DNA from 2 places in the Oceanobacter sp. 5_MG-2023 genome. Region 2 is predicted to be linked to the other one. Evidence: predicted binding sites of a transcription regulator. Region 2 holds the regulator's gene; the other holds the start of a gene.
What was found. Region 2 encodes sigma-54, which starts transcription at its own class of promoters, with help from an activator protein. Its sites were predicted from a motif close to TGGCACNNNNNTTGCTNT; they were not measured.
Positions count from the first base shown of each region.

Region 1: Q4551_RS14500 (putative urea ABC transporter substrate-binding protein) is a predicted target of sigma-54. The motif match lies at 1,732-1,749, and genes of this name have one in related genera.

Region 1 covers NZ_JAUORS010000026.1:35,460-41,575, reverse strand. The annotation lists gene Q4551_RS14505 (YgiQ family radical SAM protein) at 1-1,262, shown strand, start outside; guanidine-I (ykkC/yxkD leader) riboswitch at 1,800-1,910, shown strand; gene Q4551_RS14500 (putative urea ABC transporter substrate-binding protein) at 1,973-3,025, shown strand; gene Q4551_RS14495 (ABC transporter permease) at 3,114-3,932, shown strand; gene Q4551_RS14490 (ABC transporter ATP-binding protein) at 3,929-4,750, shown strand; gene Q4551_RS14485 (urea amidolyase associated protein UAAP1) at 4,767-5,483, shown strand; gene Q4551_RS14480 (urea amidolyase associated protein UAAP2) at 5,487-6,116, shown strand, end outside.
Region 2 covers NZ_JAUORS010000007.1:110,539-116,654, reverse strand. The annotation lists gene mgtE (magnesium transporter) at 1-1,356, opposite strand, end outside; gene Q4551_RS06790 (HPr family phosphocarrier protein) at 1,573-1,842, opposite strand; gene rapZ (RNase adapter RapZ) at 1,881-2,753, opposite strand; gene ptsN (PTS IIA-like nitrogen regulatory protein PtsN) at 2,778-3,236, opposite strand; gene raiA (ribosome-associated translation inhibitor RaiA) at 3,240-3,542, opposite strand; gene Q4551_RS06770 (RNA polymerase factor sigma-54) at 3,593-5,083, opposite strand; gene lptB (LPS export ABC transporter ATP-binding protein) at 5,212-5,937, opposite strand; gene lptA (lipopolysaccharide transport periplasmic protein LptA) at 5,934-6,116, opposite strand, start outside.

The DNA.
Region 1 (6,116 bases), on a different contig from region 2:
ACCCACCACCCATTCCGCTGGAAACCGACGAAATGGACGCCGTCTTTGCATTGCCGTACCAGCGCATTCCACATCCGGCGTATGGTGACGCCCGCATTCCGGCTTACGATATGATCCGGTTTTCGGTGAATATCATGCGTGGCTGTTTTGGCGGCTGTACTTTCTGCTCGATTACCGAGCACGAAGGCCGCATTATTCAGAGTCGGTCGCAGGAAAGCATCATTCACGAGATTGAAGAAATCCGTGACAAGGTACCAGGGTTCACAGGCACCATCTCCGACCTGGGCGGCCCAACCGCCAACATGTATATGCTCAACTGCAAAAGCGAGACGATCCTGAAAAACTGTCGTCGGCTGTCGTGTGTGTATCCCGGTATTTGTAAAAACCTCAAAACCAGCCATAAACCGACCACCGAGTTGTATCGTGCTGCGCGGGCCTTGCCCGGCGTCAAACGTATCGCCATTGCCTCTGGCTTGCGTTACGACCTGGCGGTAGAAGACCCGGAATATGTACGTGAACTGGTGACCCACCACGTGGGTGGCTTGTTAAAAATTGCCCCGGAACATACGGAAAAAAACGTCCTCACCAAAATGATGAAACCGGGGATGGGCACCTACGACAACTTCAAACGCATGTTCGACAAGTTCTCGAAAGAAGCCGGTAAAGAGCAATATCTGGTGCCGTATTTTATTGCCGCCCATCCAGGCACCGAAAACTCAGACATGATGAACCTGGCGCGCTGGCTTAAAAGCCAGAAAATGCGTGTTGATCAGGTGCAGACTTTTTATCCATCACCGATGTCACTGGCCACGGCCATGTACCACTCCGAACGTAACCCGTTGCAACGGATGAGCTACAAAACCGCCAAAATGACCATTCCCCGCGACATTGAACAGCGTCGTTTGCAAAAAGCCTTCTTGCGTTACCACGACGAACGAAACTGGCCGATGCTGCGTGAAGAACTCAAACGTATGGGACGCCATGACCTGATTGGTAAAGGCCCGGATGCCTTGATCCCCGCCGAAGATGCTCCCTCCGGTAGCCGCCAGCGTCCTGGCTACCACGCCAAAGGACGTGGTGTGCAAGGCAAGGCCACCAAAGCACCGGTTGCGCAAAAAGCCGACAGCGGCAATAACAAAGCCCGCTCTCAAGGCGCCGCAGCGAAAAAAGCCAAAGGCGTGGTCAATGGCAAGGCCGCTGGCGCAGGAAAAGGCAGCGCAGGCAAGGCACCATTTGCCAAACGCGTGCGTAAACTGAAATAACCGATGGCGACAGAACGGTAGGGAACAGCGCCGTCCGTGGCCATACCAGTGCCGTTTGTGTTTGTTAGATTGGGTATTGGAGCGGGTATTGGAGTAGATATTGGGGCAGCCATGGAGGGCGTCCCTACGATTCGGGGTGGTATGTAGTGGTCCCATGATTCGGGACACCACGTAGGTGGTGAGATCGCCACCATAAATGAGGTGCCGGATGACCAGAAAGATGTTGGGAGCTACTTGATGGGGTACTACAACCGACAGCGATCTCACGCATTCAATGGTGGCATTTCGCCCGTTGCAGGCTGAGGAAAAACTCAAAACACTGTCCGGGATTAGTTGACCACTACAAGTAGACCCTAAATAGAGCAATGCTTATCAGTATTGCTCTATTTTAGAGCAATATTTGTCTTTGAGTAGAGTGAAATAGATATGATTAAAATCTAACACTTTGTTTTTAAAGTGGTTTTTGATTTGGCACACTATATGCTTGAATTTTTTTTGTTAGTATCTTTGGTGATATCGGACAAGACAATTTAGAATTCAATAGAAAGCTAGGGTTCCGGCTAGGCTGAAAAGTTTAGTGAAGACTGGTCCGAGAGCTTTCGACCTTGATGTTTCAGGGTTACACGGCGGGATAAAAGCCCGGGAGACCGCATGGCGTTATTGCCAAGGGTACTCCATGTGTAACTTTAAAACTGAAAAGGTGACTTCTAATGAAATACTGCTCAAAAAAAGTAACCGTTCTACTATTTTCCCTTCTTGTTTCTGCCAATACCATGGCGGCTGATTCTTTTAAAGTTTGTTGGTCTATTTATGTCGGTTGGATGCCTTGGGCATATGGCGCTCAAGAAGGTATCGTCGAAAAATGGGGCGACAAATACGGTATCGATATTGATGTCGTGCAAATTAATGACTACGTTGAATCTATCAATCAATACACCACAGGCCAGTTCGATGCTTGTACCATGACAAACATGGACGCATTGACGATTCCTGCTGCAGGTGGTGTGGACAGCACGGCGTTAATCGTAGGTGATTTCTCCAACGGCAATGACGCCATCATTCTAAAAGATAAAATCTCTCTTGCAGACATCGAAGGTCAAATAGTTAACCTTGTTGAATTAAGTGTGTCTCACTACTTATTGGCTCGTGGATTAGACACAGTTGGTCTAAAAGAAGCGGATGTGAATGTTGTTAACACATCTGATGCTGACATGGTTTCTGTTTATGGTACTGACGATATTACGGCTGTTGTGACTTGGAACCCTCTAGTAAGTGAAATCCTAGCTCAGCCTAATAGCAACAAGGTGTTTGATTCCTCTCAAATCCCAGGCGAAATTATTGACCTATTGGTGATCAATACTGACACGCTAAACGCGAATCCTAATCTAGGTAAAGCTTTAGTGGGCGCTTGGTATGAAATCATGGAGTTAATGAGTGGCAGCGATAAAGTAGCAATCGATACACGTACTTTCATGGCAGAAGCCTCTGAAACGGATCTTGCTGGTTATGATGCACAGTTAGCAAGCACAGAGATGTTCTACACACCCGAAGCGGCTTTATCTCTAACCAATAGTGAAAAACTTATCGCGACAATGCAAAACGTCGCTGAGTTCTCTTTTGAACATGGCTTGCTAGGCGATGGTGCACCCGATGCCGGCGTGATTGGTATTGAAACCCCTGCAGGCGTTTTCGGTGACCCAAGCTATATAAAACTTCGCTTTGATCCTACTTATATGGAAATGGCCAAAAACGGTCAGTTATAAGCATTAGCTCATAATCTATTTCCAATACGACCATTGGCGTTACGGTAATAGCGCCAATGGTAAGTGGGAAACACTGAGGAGTAATAGCATGAAAAAACTGATCAATTATAAGCCGACTCGAACCCGTGGGATTTTGCTGGGTTTGCTTCCTTTTCTTCTTTTAATCATCGTTTATATGATGGGATCGGAAGCAAGGTTGGCGGTTAATTCCAATGACAAATTGTTACCAGCGTTCAGTCAAATGGGAGATGCCATGTACAGAATGGCATTTGAGCCCAGTAAACGAACTGGGGAGCTCATTTTCTGGAAAGACACATTAAGCAGTTTGATTCGCCTGGCGTCAGGTGTTGCGATAGCGGCGGTAATCGGTTTGCTGGTAGGCCTGTTAACAGGGGCTTTACCTCTAGTCTCTGCTGGTTTTTCTCCTCTTTTAACTGTGATTTCGTTAGTACCACCTCTGGCTCTCTTACCGATTTTATTCATCGTCGTGGGATTAGGGGAAATGTCTAAAGTTGTTCTGATTGCCGTGGGGATAACGCCCTTTATCGCCCGGGATATTCAGCGAAGAACACAAGAGATTCCCAGCGAACAGCTGGTGAAAGCGCAAACGTTAGGTGCGAGTACTCTCCAAATTTTAATCCGTGTTCTCTTGCCACAAGTGATGCCGAAATTGATCGATGCGGTGCGTTTGTCATTAGGATCTGGTTGGCTGTTTTTGATTGCTGCTGAAGCCATCGCGTCAACGGACGGCTTAGGTTATCGAATTTTCTTAGTACGACGTTACTTATCTATGGATGTCATTTTACCTTATGTGGCGTGGATTACTTTATTGGCATTTTTGTTTGATTACTTACTGGGACTAGTGAATAAAAAACTCTTTCCTTGGAGTCAGGAGGCGAAATCATGAGCCAAATTAATACTCAGATTAATCCGATTATTCAAGCAAAGAAAATCGGTAAAAAATACGGAAAAGATGTCATTCTCGAACGCGTTGATGTGACGGTTCAAGAAGGTGAGTTTATTACTTTAGTCGGCGCGTCTGGTTGCGGTAAAAGTACGTTTTTGAAAATGATTTTAGGTATTGAAGATCCAAGTTCAGGTGAGTTGTTGATGGATGGAAAATCGATACCTAATGAGCCAGGTCCAGATCGTGGCATCGTATTTCAGCAATATTCTGTGTTTCCTCATATGACCGTTTTGGAAAATGTGATCGCTGCTAAAGGTTTCCAAAAGTCTTCTTTAACGGGCTACTTGTTCGGTAAAGAAAAGAGCCAAGCGAAGCAAGAAGCAACAGAAATGTTAGAAAAAGTCGGTTTAGATCATGCGTTACATCGTTATCCCGATGAACTGTCTGGCGGTATGAGGCAGCGCCTTGCTATTGCCCAAGCGCTTATATGCAAACCAAGAATTCTACTACTTGATGAACCGTTTGGTGCCCTTGATCCTGGTATCCGAGCCGATATGCACGCTTTAGTGTTGGAACTATGGCGAGAGCACAATCTAACCGTTTTTATGGTGACTCATGACTTAAAAGAAGGGTTTTATCTAGGCTCAAGACTTTGGGTATTCGATAAAGTGCGCCACGATCCGCATTCTCCAAATGCTTATGGGGCTTCCATTACTTACGATTTACCGCTTGGTCATGGTTCAAAAGACCTTTATGAGGAAATTGATGACCGACTTCATCCTGTAGATCCAAGCGCCAGTTTGATGACTGGTAATTAGTTGAAAAGGAAAAGCAATGAAAAATTACAAAACTATTATTCCAGCGGCCAGTCATTGGTCTTTGAAAGTGCGTCGCGGTATGCAAATGACGCTAACAGATGTGGAAGGCGGTGCCAATGTTGGCATGGTTTTTTACAACCCTGAGAACTTGCTAGAGCGTTATAACGCGCCAGATACATTGAAAGGACAACATACTTTCAAGCTAACAAAAGGTCATTGTCTGTATTCCGATATGGGGCGTATTTTCGCTTCCATCATCGAAGATTCAGTAGGTTGGCATGAAACTGTGAGCGGAAACAGCCATGCCTCTCATGTGGAAGCGAAATGGGGTAAGCGTGATTATCAAAAAGATCATAATGAATGGCTGCAAAATGGTACGGATGCTTTATTAGTCGAGATGGCAAAATACGGATTAACTCAAGCGGACAGTACTGCGAACTTAAATTTGTTTAGCAAAGTTGTCACAGATGCTGACGGTAATATGCGTTTAGTAGAAGACAACAGCCCAGCGGGTAGTCGTATCACTTTGCGTTTTGAAATGGATACTTTGGTTATGCTGCACACTTGTGCTCATCCTTTGAGTCAAGCAACGACCTATCCGAAAAAGCCAGTTTCAATTCTATTAGAAAAAGCAGCGCCAGTTGAAGCAGACGATTTTTGCAAAATTTCTCGCCCAGAAAATGAACGAGGTTTTGCGAACAACGAACTTTATTATCTTGGCTATGAGGGTTAATCCATGATCAAAGAAAGCGTATTAAATACCAATGAAGCAAGCCAAATTTTTCATATTGAAGCGGGCGATTATTTTATCGCTACTATCAAATCAGGCAGTTATTTTCGTATCGTTGACCTGGAAGGTAACCAAGCAGCGGACACACTTTTTTACAACGCCAATAAACCGTCTGAGCGTTATAGTGCAACTGACACTATTCGTGAACAAGGGAATGTTTATTTGACCGCTGGATCAGAGCTTCGTACCAACGAAAATAACGTAATGATCACCATTGAAGCAGATACTTGTGGTCGACATGACACCTTAGGTGGTGCCTGTGCAACAGAAAGTAACACCATACGTTATGACCTAGAAAAGCGTTGTATGCACGCCTGTCGTGATAGCTGGATGTTGGCGATTGCGGAAAATCCAGAGTATGGCTTATCGAAACGCGACATCAGCCACAATATCAATTTCTTTATGAATGTGCCTGTTACGGAAGAGGGTGGTTTAACGTTTGAAGATGGCATTTCTGGTGCTGGAAAGTATGTGGAAATGAAAGCTCAGATGGACATAGTGATACTGATTTCGAACTGTCCGCAATTAAATAACCCTTGTAATGGTTACAACCCAACACCGATTAATTTATTAGTT
Region 2 (6,116 bases):
GATATAAATCAGGGTAGCCAGTCCGAGGAATGACATAAAGCCAACCACATCGGTGACCGTCGTCAGGATAACACCACCGGCCAAGGCGGGATCAATACCACGGGCCTTGAGAATTTGCGGCAATGCGGCACCCACCACAGCAGCAGCCATCAGATTGATAATAATCGCGGCGGACATGATCAGTGACAGCTTGATGTCGTTGAACCATACCCAGGCCATAATCGCAATAATGATGGCCCACAACCCGCCGTTGAGGGCTGCGACCAATAATTCACGATGAAAAAGCCAGCGGAAGTTGGCACCACTGAGATGCCCGAGTGCCTGGCCGCGAATCACCAGTGTCAGTACCTGGCTGCCGGCAATACCGCCCATGCTGGCGACAATCGGCATCAGTACCGCCAAAGCAACAACGGCTTCAATGGCCTTGTCAAACAGACCGATAACCGCAGAAGCAATAAAGGCGGTAATCAGATTGATGCCCAGCCAGACCGCGCGCCGGCGGGCGGTTTTGAGCACCGGGGCGAAGGTGTCTTCATCATCATCGAGACCGGCCATGCTCATTAATGAGTGGTCGGCGGTTTCCCGGATCACATCCACCACGTCATCAATGGTGATACGGCCAAGCAGCATGCCATTGGCATCCACCACCGGGGCCGATACCAGATCATGGCGTTCAAACAGCTTGGCGACTTCCGTTTCATGCTGGGTTGCCTGGATCACCATGATCCTGCCGGTAGACATTACTTCGCGCACGGTTTGTTGGGGGTCACTCACCAACAGTTTGCGGATAGGCAAGGCACCGATAAATTCGTTTTGCCGGTTCACCACCAGAAGGTTGTCGGTCATGTCTGGCAGTGACTGGTGACGACGCAGATAGCGCAGCACAACATCCAGAGTAATATCCGGACGAATCGTGATGGTGTCGGTGTTCATCAGACCACCGGCGCTGTCTTCCGGGTAGCCCAGAATGGCTTCAACCCGGGCGCGATCCTGGTGGTCCATCGAGCTCAGAATTTCCTGGGTCACTTGCTCAGGAAGTTGCTGGAGCATATCGGCAATGTCATCGGAATCGAGGTCAGCGGTGGCATCGACCACCTGCTCTGCGCTCATGTCGCTGAGGAACTGACTCTGGATATCGATCGACAGGTATTGCAGTACCTCACCTTCGATGCCTTTGTCGACCAGCTCCCAGATGACTTTCCGGGCTTTGGGCGGGGAGGATTCGATCAGGTGGGCGACATCAACAGGGGCCAGGCCGGAGTTGATGATCCGGCGTACACGTGCCATGGCACCGGACTCGAGCGCTTCGTTCAGGCTGTTGAGTTTGGATCTGGCCTTTTCGCTGAGTTCTGCCATGGAAGCCCCGGTACGGAGTGAATGATTGATTCTAGCCTGAATCACCGAGTGTGGCTATCCGGGGAATACTGAAACTACTCGCATTGATATCGCTAGTGATTTGATTTTATAGGAAACTTTGATTGTTGGAGGAAGTGTTCTGGGGAATATGGCGGTCGTTGACCGCCGTTGTTGGAGGCAAGAACAGGTCAGCTATCGAACGGCTGTCAGGTGTTTTTATTCACCCTCATCAAAGCGACGATTGATCAGGTCGCAGAGTGCGTCCAGTGCTGCCTGGGCATCCTGGCCCTCTGCTTCGATATAAAGATCGGTACCCTTGCTGGCGGCGAGCATCATCACGGCCATGATACTTTTGGCATCGACCATGCGGTTTGGATAACCCACCTTGATGGTTGCGCCGTAGCTGGCCGCGGTTGATACCAGTTTGGCGGCTGCCCGTGCGTGTAAACCCAGCTTGTTGATGATGGTGATTTGCGTGTTAACCATCCAGGCTCCCGAAACGATTGGATTGTGGGTAATAAGCATCAGTGGCTGTGATGGGCAGCAGACCTGAGCTCGCGGTGACGTACCTGTACATTGCCAAATTCTTGTTTGAAGGCTGCGGTCAGGCGTTCTGATAAATACACTGAGCGATGTTGACCGCCAGTGCAGCCAATGGCAATGGTCAGGTAGCTGCGGTTATTTTCGGCAAAACGGGGTAACCAGCGCAACAGGTAAGTACGGATGTCATCAAACAGTTCGGTGACTTCCGGCTGGCTGGATAAAAAATCGATAATCGCCTGATCCTGTCCGGTCAGAGGACGTAATTCATGTTGCCAGTAGGGGTTGGGCAGGTTGCGGACATCAAATACAAAATCGGCATCCAGAGGAATCCCCTGCTTGAAGCCAAAGGACTGGAACAGAATGGCCATATCCGGGGTGACTTTCTCGGCTACTCGCATTTTGATCAGGCTGCGCAGCTCATGGACTGACATGCGGGTGGTATCCAGCGTCAAGTCAGCCAGGTTGGCAACAGGTTCGAGCAATTCGGTTTCGCGCTCGATGGCTTCTGCCAATGAAATATTGTCATTGGTGAGGGGGTGTTTGCGACGGGTGGAGCTGAAGCGTTGTAGCAGGACTTCTTCGGTGGCATCCAGAAATACAATATCGACCTGGCGATACTGTCCGGGTAAGCAGGTCAGTACCTGGGTCAGCTGTTCCATGGCGTCGGGCAAATTACGCACATCGACACTGACAGCGACATTGGCGCGTTTTTCGGCGCTGTAGGGTAAATCCGCCAGTGCGGGCAACAGATCAACCGGCAGGTTGTCGATGCAATAAAAACCGAGATCTTCGAGCACGGCCAAAGCGCTGGACTTGCCTGAGCCAGAGCGGCCACTGATCACAACCAGGCGCATGATGCGGTCTCCGTATTGGTCTGGTTAGTGGTTGGCCAACGCTCGTTGGTACAGTTCCTGATCGCTGCTGGCACTACGCAATTGCTGACGGTAATCATTCTGACTGAAATTTTGCGCCAGTGTGGCGAGAATTTGCAGATGATCGTCCGTTGCTTCTTCAGGGACTAATAAAGCAAATACGAGGTCAACCGGTTGATGGTCAATGGCATCAAAATCGATGGCCTCTTGCAAGTGAAGTAACACGCCGACGGCTTGTTCGCATTGCCGTAAACGACAATGGGGGATTGCGATGCCTTCACCTATGCCAGTACTGCCCAGACGTTCACGTCCAAGCAGGCGTTCAAACACTTCGTCCGAACTGCTGCCGTCAACTTTTTCGGCAATCAGTCCGGCAAGAAACTCCAGCAATTTTTTTTTGCTGGTAATGGCGACGTCGGTACGGGTGCATTCTGGCAGTAGAATATCGGCAATCGCAATGCTCATAGGTCAACCTTGCCCGTGCTGTCGGGCAATCAGTTTTTCTTTGTGTTTCAGGAGTTGACGGTCCAGTTTGTCGGCCAGCAAATCAATGGCGGCATACATATCGTCGTGAGTTGAGGTGGCGTGAAAGTCAGCACCACTGGCATGCAGGGTGGCTTCTGCCTGTTGTCGGCCTTTTTCCAGGGTCAGTGTGATCTGGCCAGAAGTAATCGGGTCGACATGACGCTCAAGACGAACCAGTTTTTCCTTGACGTATGCTTCCATGGCTTCGGTCACTTCAACATGGTGTCCACTGATATTGATGCTCATAAACGGCTCCTTATCGCTCGCTTGTATCGAACAGAGATCGACGCTATCGATCAGATCAATTGTTTCCGCTCATTGGAAGGCGGAATCATCATGGCTTCACGGTATTTGGCCACCGTGCGGCGTGCAACCTGAATGCCCTTGTCGCCCAGCACAATGGCAATTTTGTTATCACTCAGGGGTTTACGCGGATTTTCTTCGCTGATCAGTTTTTTGATCATGGCGCGAATGGCGGTGGATGAACATTCGCCACCGGCGTCAGTACTGACGTGGCTGGAGAAGAAATACTTCAGCTCGAAAATACCACGAGGTGTGTGCATGAATTTTTGCGTAGTGACCCGTGAAATGGTTGATTCATGCATACCAACGGCATCGGCAATATCATGCAATACCAGAGGTTTCATGGCTTCTTCGCCCTGTTCAAAGAAGTCGATTTGGTACTCGACAATTTTGGTGGCGACTTTCAGCAGGGTTTCGTTGCGGCTTTGCAGGCTTTTGATAAACCAGCGCGCTTCTTGCAAATGGTCTTTGAGGAAGGCGTTGTCGGCACTGCTGTCGGAACGTCGCACCAGTGAGGCGTAGTCGGAGTTGACGCGCAGCTTGGGGGCGATATCCGGGTTAAGCTCAACACGCCATTCATCACGGATATTACGAACAATCACGTCCGGTACCACGTATTCCGACTGCTCGGAGCTGATATCAGCGCCCGGCTTGGGGTTGAGTTCTTTAACCAGACGCAGGACGGCTTTGAGGTCTTCTTCCTTGAGCCGGGTTTTGCGCATCAGGGTGGGGTAATCTTTACTGCCCAGCAGGGCGATGTAGTCGCCGATCACCAATTTGGCTTCTGCCAGCCAGGGTGTTTCGGCAGGTAGCTGGTTGAGCTGCAGAATCAGGCATTCACGCAGGTCGCGGGCAAAAACACCGGCGGGGTCAAACTGTTGCAAGCGTTTGAGGACGGCCTGGATTTCATCTTCTTCAACACCCAGTTCCGGGTCAATTGAACCGAGTATGTCGTCGATGGTGGTGTGCAGATAGCCATCGTCATCAACCCCGTCGATCAGCATGGTGGCGATCTCGCGATCGGTGTCACTCATGGGAGTCAGGTTCAGCTGCCATTCAAGATGATCTTGCAGGTCGTCTGTGGTGGCATGACGGGAGTCATAATCAAAGTCGTCATCGCCAACCGGGCCAGAGCCTGAGGAAACCCCGGCCGTGGTCTGGAACGTATCATCCCAGTTGCTATCGACTGGCAGATCATCTGGCATCTTGTCATCAGACCATTGCTCACCCAGTTCCTGGGTGTCGGCATCGGTCGTGGCCGCTGTTGCGGTGACTTCCCTTTCCTGATCTGCATTGGTTTGCTGTGCATCCGGAAAGTCGTCGTGCTCGGACTCTTCGAATTCCAGCATGGGGTTGGAGTCCAGGGCTTCCTGGATTTCCTGTTGCAGATCGAGGGTAGACAATTGCAGCAGTCGAATTGCCTGTTGCAGCTGAGGGGTCATGGTCAGCTGCTGACCCATTTTTAACTGAAGCGATGCTTTCATACAGCGTTATTATTCATCGGTTGTCGGCATGGTCTGTGCATTATACGCCAGCCTGTGAGACAGGGAATGCTTTTCATGGTGGCGAATGAAACAGCGCTGGGCATCATAGCCCTGCAAGCCGATAAGATTCAAAGATGGAAGTCATGACCAAGGTAGATAGCCCGAACCTGTTCGTTGGCGAGTACATCATCAGCGCTGCCTTCGGCAATTATGTGTCCACCGCCTACGATATAGGCTTTTTCACAAATTGCGAGAGTTTCGCGGACGTTGTGGTCAGTAATCAGTACGCCGATGCCACGTGCCTTGAGTTGACGAATGATATCCATAATGTCAGCGACCGAGATCGGATCAACACCGGCAAAGGGTTCATCCAGCAAAATAAAGGAGGGTTCGGCGGCCAGGGCGCGGGCTATTTCGACCCGTCGTCGTTCGCCACCAGACAGGGCCATGCCGAGGCTGGTACGAATGTGCTGAATGTGAAATTCATCCAGTAGCTGTTCCAGCTGTTGCTGACGTTGGGGTTTGTTCAGGTCTGACCGGGTTTCCATGATGGCCATGATATTGTCTTCGACGCTGAGTTTGCGGAAGATCGACGCTTCTTGTGGCAAGTAGCCAATGCCTTTCTGGGCGCGGCCGTGCATGGGCAGATGGCTGATATCGTCGTCATCGATACTGACACGCCCCTTGTCGGCTTGTACCAAGTTGACAATCATATAGAAACAAGTGGTTTTACCTGCGCCGTTAGGGCCCAGCAAGCCGACAATCTGTCCGCTGCTGACCGCCAGGGAAACGTCCTTGACGACTTCGCGGCCGTTATAGCTTTTGGCCAGATGTTCAGCCTTGAGCGTTTTCATGGTTGTACGTCCGTGTTGGGCTGGGGTTGGATAATCACTTGAATACGCTGGTTGTCGTCAGCGCCGCCAGTGCCACTGCCGGATGTTTCTGAGCCACTGGCTGAGACGGTTTCCTGTTCAATGTCATAGCGGATCAATTCGCCACTGAAGAGGTTGTTTTCCTGACGCAAGGCGGCGTC